One region of the Microbacterium sp. NPDC055910 genome, then DNA from elsewhere that is predicted to be linked to it. Evidence: riboswitches for the same ligand, from Rfam matches in the RefSeq annotation. Region 1 holds a riboswitch; the other holds the start of a gene.
What was found. A riboswitch is a leader RNA that binds a small molecule or an ion and turns the genes downstream of it on or off. The one in region 1 is predicted to bind thiamine pyrophosphate.
Positions count from the first base shown of each region.

Region 2: another riboswitch for thiamine pyrophosphate. It lies ahead of ACFC3F_RS03740 (ECF transporter S component); the one in region 1 lies ahead of ACFC3F_RS00200 (ABC transporter substrate-binding protein).

Region 1 is NZ_JBHJZS010000001.1:40,932-44,331, forward strand. Features, by position in the region: gene ACFC3F_RS00190 (NtaA/DmoA family FMN-dependent monooxygenase) at 1-828, opposite strand, end outside; gene ACFC3F_RS00195 (YkoF family thiamine/hydroxymethylpyrimidine-binding protein) at 830-1,453, opposite strand; TPP riboswitch at 1,493-1,602, shown strand; gene ACFC3F_RS00200 (ABC transporter substrate-binding protein) at 1,627-2,646, shown strand; gene ACFC3F_RS00205 (ABC transporter permease) at 2,652-3,400, shown strand, end outside.
Region 2 is NZ_JBHJZS010000005.1:4,869-8,268, reverse strand. Features, by position in the region: gene ACFC3F_RS03745 (D-alanyl-D-alanine carboxypeptidase) at 1-1,348, opposite strand, end outside; TPP riboswitch at 1,388-1,497, shown strand; gene ACFC3F_RS03740 (ECF transporter S component) at 1,491-2,117, shown strand; gene ACFC3F_RS03735 (ABC transporter ATP-binding protein) at 2,123-3,400, shown strand, end outside.

The DNA of each region.
Region 1 (3,400 bases):
CAGGACACGGATGCTGTCCGGATCCCTGCCGTGATCTCGCTCGGCGCGCCCGCGCAGCTCTTGGCGGAAGGCCCGCATCTGGTCTTCGGAGTCTCCGATCGCGAAGACCACCTCCGCCCATCGCGCCGCGAAATCGCGTCCGCGCGGCGAAGCTCCCGCCTGCATGAGCACGGGGTGCCTCTGCGGACTCGCCGGCACCGTTAGGGGTCCGCGCGCCAGGTCGGCGTTGCGCGCCGGCACTCGGTGCACGCGGTCCGGATCCGCGAACCGGCGCGCTTCGCGGTCGAGCACGAGTGCGTCCGCATCCCAGCTCTTCCACAGATCCACGACCGTCTCCGCGACCCGGTCGGCTTTGTCGTACCGAGCGGCCGACCCCGCGATGCTCTCACGCCCGTGATTGCGGGCCTCGGCGTTCGTCGTGGAGGTCACGATGTTCCACGCGACGCGTCCACCCGACAGCTGGTCGACGGTCAGGAGCTGCCGCGCGATCGTGTACGGCGGCGCGAAGCTCGTGGACACGGTCGCGCCGAGCCCGATCCGGCTCGTCACTCCCGCGACGAGCGAGATGAGCGAGATCGGATCGAGGTAGATGCTGCCCTTCCCGCCGGTCGCCAGGGTCGTGTCGACCGTGCCGTCCGCGGCTTCGGGCACCGCCAGTGCGTCGGCGAAGAAGATCATGTCGAACCGGCCGCGCTCCAGCATCCGCCCCAGGTCAGCGAAGAATTCGCCGCGCAGCCAGTCGGCCCGCCCGAGCGGGTTGCGCCAGTTCTCGGCATACTGGCTCGTCGGCGGATTCACCATCGCGACGAGGTGCATCTGCCTCGCCACGTCAGCTCGCCGCGAGAGTCGGACTGTTGATCGAGATCGTGACGTGGGTCGTCACGTGCTGCACGGTTCGTCCCACCGCGATCCAGGCGTTCGCGACGGTCGTCAGCACGTCGGCGAGGTCGCCGTCCAGGCGCGTCGCGTAGTGGTCCGAACCCGCGTACACGCCGATCTCCTTCGCGTGCTCGATCGCGTCGTAGATCGCCGTCATGTGATCGCCGTCGGCACCGCCGTCGAGCAGGGGATACAGCGACCAGTGGGCGCGTGCACGGATGCCGGTGGCCGCGAGCTGCACCGGTTCGGCGCCGATCGCATCCACCCCCGCGGGAAGCTCGCACTGCAGTTCGCCGGGGCAGCCTCGGGAGAGCAGGATCGCCGCGGACACGTGCGCTCCGCCGGAGGACGCGGAGGCGATGACGTCGCGCAGATAGCGCAGCACGTCGTTCTCGGCGCCGCCCACGAAGGTGGAGATGTCGGTCGTGTCGACGGTCACGGCGCTCGCGTCGGCGGTCGCGAGCGCACCCAGGATGATGTCGACGTAGGCGGAGTCGTAGACCGAGAGGGTGAAGCGCGCGCCCACCCCGTACTCGGTCGGAGTGAGCGCGTTCTGATGTATCACGGGGGGCATGACGCACCACGATAGCCCTTCTGCGGATCTCGGCTACGCTCGTCGGTACACGGGAGCTCGGTAGACCGGGCTGAGAGGAAGGTCCCAACCTTCGACCGTCGAACCTGATCTGGATAATGCCAGCGCAGGGAGGCATCTCTTCTTCACCCGTGCCCGATCAGAGGGGCACACCCATGCGAAAACTCCACGCCCTCGCGGCATCCATCTCCATCGTCGCGCTCGGTCTCACCGGCTGCGCAGCCGGGTCGGCGGACTCGCCCGACGACCTCGAGAAGGTCACGTTCGCCCTGGACTGGGCGCCGAACACCAACCACATCGGCGTGTACGTCGCCGATGCGCTCGGATACTTCGACGAGGCGGGGATCGACGTCGAGATCCTGCCGTACGCCTCGACCTCGGTGCCCGAGCTGGTCTCTGCCGGGTCGGCGGACTTCGGGCTGGCCGGTCAAGCGGGCGTGCAGCTGGCTCGCACGGCGGGTCGAGACGTCGTATCGGTCTTCCAGGTGACGCAGTCCGATACGGGCCAACTGGTGCTCCTCGGCGACCGCGACGACATCGAGCGCCCCGCGGACCTCGACGGCGGGGTCTTCGGCGGCTTCGGCTCGCCGCTCTACGGCGCGCTCGCGCGTGCCGTGATCCAGGGCGACGGCGGCGACGGCGACTTCGAAGAGGTCGTGCTCGACACCGGCGCCTATGAGGCGCTGAGTCAGCAGCGCATCGACTTCACGCTCTCGGTCTCGACGTGGCAGGACATCCAGGCCGACATCGACGGTCACCCCTACCGCGCGTTCCGCTACCAGGACTACGGCGTGCCCGACCTGCAGTCGACGGGGATCGTCTCGAGCGACGCCTACCTGGAGGTGAACCCCGAGACGGCTCGGGCGTTCGTCTCAGCCGTGCAGCGCGGTTACGCGTATGCCGCCGCCGAGCCCGAGAACGCGGCTCGCATCCTCATCGAGGCCAATTCCGACACGTTGGGCGCCGCGGAAGAGCTCGTGACGCGCAGCGCGACCCTGCTCGCGGAGGAGTACTTCGTCGCCGACGGCGTCGCGATCGGCGAGGCCGTGCCCCAGAAGTGGGAGGACTTCGGCGCGTTCCTCATCGCCCACGGTGTGCTGACGGATGCCGCGGGGGCGGTCGTGACCGAGGCGCCCGACTGGTCGGAGTACTACTCGACCGACTACCTCGAGTGAGCAGGATGCGCGGCACCGTCGGCGTCGTCCTGCCCCCGATCGCCGCCGCACTGACGATCCTCGTTCTGTGGGAGGTCGTGGCGAACGCGGGCCTCGTCGCGGCCGGCGTCCTGCCCTCGCCGACCCGGATCCTCGAGCAGGGGTTCGGCGAGCGGGAGGTGCTGCTGCGCCACACGATCCCCACGCTCACCGCGACCGCACTGGGCTTCACGCTGTCGATCGCGGTCGCATTCCTCACCGCGACCGCGCTCGACTTCTTCGCGCTCGGACGGCGGGCGGTGATGCCGCTGCTCATCGTGAGCCAGACCCTGCCGCTCATCGCGCTCGCGCCGCTGGTCGTGCTGTGGTTCGGGTTCGGTCTGCTGCCGAAGGTGCTGCTCGTCGCGTTCGTCACGTTCTTCCCGATGGTGGTGGGACTCATGCGCGGCTTCGCCTCCGCCGATCCCGACGCCGAGCACCTGCTGCGCTCGATGGGGGCGGGCACACGCACCGTGTTCCGCATGGTCCGGCTGCCCACGGCGATGCCGTCGTTCTTCTCCTCGCTGCGCATCTCGATCACCTACGCCGTCGTGGGCGCGATCTTCGCGGAGTACGCCGGCGCCGTCTCGGGCCTGGGCGTCTACATGCAGAGCGCGAAGAACGTGTTCCGAACGGATCTGGTGCTCGCGGCCGTCGCGGTCAGCTCGGTGCTGACACTCCTTCTCTACGGGCTCGTCGGTCTGGTGGAACGCCTCGTACTGCCCTGGCTGCGCGT
Region 2 (3,400 bases), on a different contig from region 1:
CACCGAGGTCGAACGCGGTCGACACGGCGGCGGCGCTGCCGTTCCACAGCACGACGGCGGCATCCTCGGCGGTGACGATCGGCACGTTCGCGCCCCACGCGGTCGTCGCCCGGCCCACCGTCGTGCCCGCTTCGACCGAGGGCCGCGGCTGCAGCTCGGTCTCGATCTGGGCATAGAGGGCGCGTGAGACGGCGACCCGGGCGTCGCCGTCGGGCTGTCCCAGCACCGACGCGTACACGCGCACGGGGGTCTCGCCCACCATGACGTCTTTCGCCGTCAGCACGTTCCAGGTGTCCAGGGTGCCCGTCTTGACGCCGATGACGCCGGCATCCTCGAGCAGCCGGTTCGTGTTCTCGATGACGCCCACGCCCGGAAGGTCGACGGAGCGCTTGGCGACGATCTCGGCGATGACGGGGTGGGCGAGGGCCTTCTGCGCGAGGGTCAGCAGGGCGGCGGGGGTCGCGATGTTGCGCGGGTCCAGTCCCGTGGGCTCGACGACCTCGATGCCCTCGACGCCGTGCGTGCGGAGCCATCCGTTCGCCGCCTCCGCGAAGATCTCGTCGGTCGGCCAGAGCGTCGTTGCGAGGCGGTCGGCGTAGTTGTTGCCCGAGGCGATGAGCATGCCTTCGAGCATCTGGTACTGCGTCAGGGCCCCGCCGACGGGAACATCGAGCGCCGATTCGCCGTTGGCGCGGTACTGCCAGTATCGCGTTCGGTCGTACCCCGTGAACCGGTACTCGGGCCCCGCCTCGCCGAGTTCGAGCGGCATCTCCTCGAGCACCGCGAGTGCCGTGACGACCTTCGTGATGCTCGCGATGCTGAGCGGTTCGGGCATCGACGCGAGCTGCGTGTCGAAGCCGTCGACCGCGACGGCGGCGGCGCCGACGTCGGGCCAGGGCAGAGCGGCCTCCGCCGCGGCGACGGGCTGCACGCCGATCGCCTCGATCGTCGGCGCGACGGCGTGCAGGGGCCACAGCAGCGTGGTGGCGGCATACGCCCCCACGACGAGCGCGACGAGCGAGGCGGGGACGAGCACACCCGCGCGCAGCGGCGACCGGCGCGGACCCCGTCCGAGCAGATCGGGGCCGGGCTCGGCGGGCACCGGCGACATCCCCACCCGAGCGGAGTCGACCCACGCGAGGGCTCGCCGACCCGACAGTGCGCCGGCGGTGATGGCGGGCGCGTCCGTGCTCGTGCGCGGCAGATCAGGAGAGGGGAGCGTCACGTCGGTCGTCGTCGCCGACGCCGTCGGCGCCTCATCGGCCTCGAGGGTCGCCGTCACCGCGCGCATGGCCGCCTGATTGCGCAGGGCACGGCGCGAGGGCGGTGGGGTGATGTCGGGGGCCACCCGCCTACGGTACAACGCGCGGCGGGCGGCTATACTCATCGGCACAACCACGGGAGTCCGGTGAGCCGGGCTGAGAGGAAGCGACCCACGCTTCGACCGTCGAACCTGATCCGGATCATGCCGGCGCAGGGAGGAGCATCCGATGCACACCGTCACGTCCGCATCCACCCGGTCCACGAACGTCCGCAGGCTGCGCTGGAGAGTCGTCGACATCGTCGTCGCGAGCGTCATCGGCGTCGCGTCGGGACTCATCTTCCTGCTGTGGAACATCGGCTATCTCGGGCCCAAGACGCTGCTCGAACCGCTCGCGCCGGGCATCCAGGGTCTGCTCGACGGCCCCTGGCTCTTCGCCGGCGTGCTGGGCGCGCTCATCATCCGAAAGCCCGGCGCCGCGATCTACACCGAGACGCTCGCCGCCGTCGTCTCGGCGCTCGTCGGCAACACGTGGGGCGGGTTCCTCACGATCGAGGCCGGTCTCGTGCAGGGCCTCGGCGCCGAGCTGATCTTCCTGCTCTTCCTCTACAAGCGCTGGTCGTTCCCCGTTGCCGTGCTGGCGGGCGCGGGTGCGGCGCTGACCGGCGGGATCAACAACCTGCTCCTGTGGTACCCCGGAGCAGATGTGACCTTCACGGTCATCTACATGATCAGCACGCTCCTCTCGGGTGCCGTGATCGCGGGCGCGCTGTCGTGGGTGCTCGCCCGCGGGCTCGCCGCGACGGGGGCGCTCGACCGGTTCGCGTCGGGGCGCGCGGCACGCGTGCGCGTCTAGCCGTGATGAGCACCGTCTCCGGCCCCGCCGTCGTCGAGGCGCGCGGGTGGGGGTGGCGCCACGCGTCGCGTCACGCCTGGGCCGTGCGCGAGGCGACCTTCCGCATCGAGCCCGGCGAGCGCGTGCTGCTGCTCGGGGCGTCGGGATCGGGCAAGTCGACGCTCCTGCACGGCCTGGCGGGCGTGCTCGGCGGCGAGGAGGAGGGCGAGTCCGAGGGCGAGCTGCTCATCGACGGCGTGCCGGCCGCGGCAGTACGAGGCCGGGCGGGACTTGTGCTGCAGGACCCCGACTCGCAGGTGATCCTCGCCCGCGTCGGCGACGACGTCGCGTTCGGCTGCGAGAACTTCGGCATCCCGCGCGAGGAGATCTGGCGGCGCGTCGCGAGCTCGCTCGACGCCGTCGGCCTCGATGTGCCGCTCGACCGGCCGACGAAGCAGCTGTCCGGCGGCCAGAAGCAGCGCCTCGCGCTCGCCGGCGCGCTCGCGATGCGCCCCGGGCTCGTGCTGCTCGACGAGCCCACGGCCAACCTCGACCCCGACGGGGTCGGAGAAGTGCGCGCCGCCGTCGCCGCGATGCTCGACGCGCACGACGCGACCCTCGTCGTCGTCGAGCACCGCGTCCAGGTGTGGCTGCCGCTGGTGACCCGCGTCATCGTGCTGGGTGCGGGCGGCGTCGTGGCCGACGGACCCGTCGACGACGTGCTGCGCGGTCGCGCCGTCGAGCTCGCGGCAGGCGGCGTGTGGGTTCCCGGGCATCCGCCCGCGCACCCGCCCGCGCCGCCGCGACCCGCCGGTGCCGTGCTGCTCGAAGCGCGCGACCTCGCCGTCGAGCGCGTGCGCGGACGCGCCGTCGCGACGGGCCTGGAGGTCGACGTGCGCGCCGGCGCGGCCCTCGCCGTGACGGGCCCCAACGGCGCGGGGAAGTCCACGCTCGGCCTCACGCTCGCGGGCCTGCTGCCACCGGCATCCGGATCCCTGCGGGCGCACCCGCTGCTCGCTGACGGCGCGGGCGACTCGCCGATCGGCTGGGCGTCGCGGCAGCTGCTGACCCGCATCGGCACCGTCTTCCAGGACCCCGAGCACCAGCTCCTCGGACGCACCGTGCGCGGCGAGCTCGAGATCGGACCGCGAGCGCTGCGCCTGCCCGAGGACGAGATCTCCCGCCGCGTCGACGAGCTGCTCGAGCGGCTGCGCCTGGTCCGGCTCGCGGGGGCGAATCCGTACACGCTGTCCGGCGGCGAGAAGCGGCGGCTCACGGTCGCAGCGGCGCTCGCGACGGCGCCG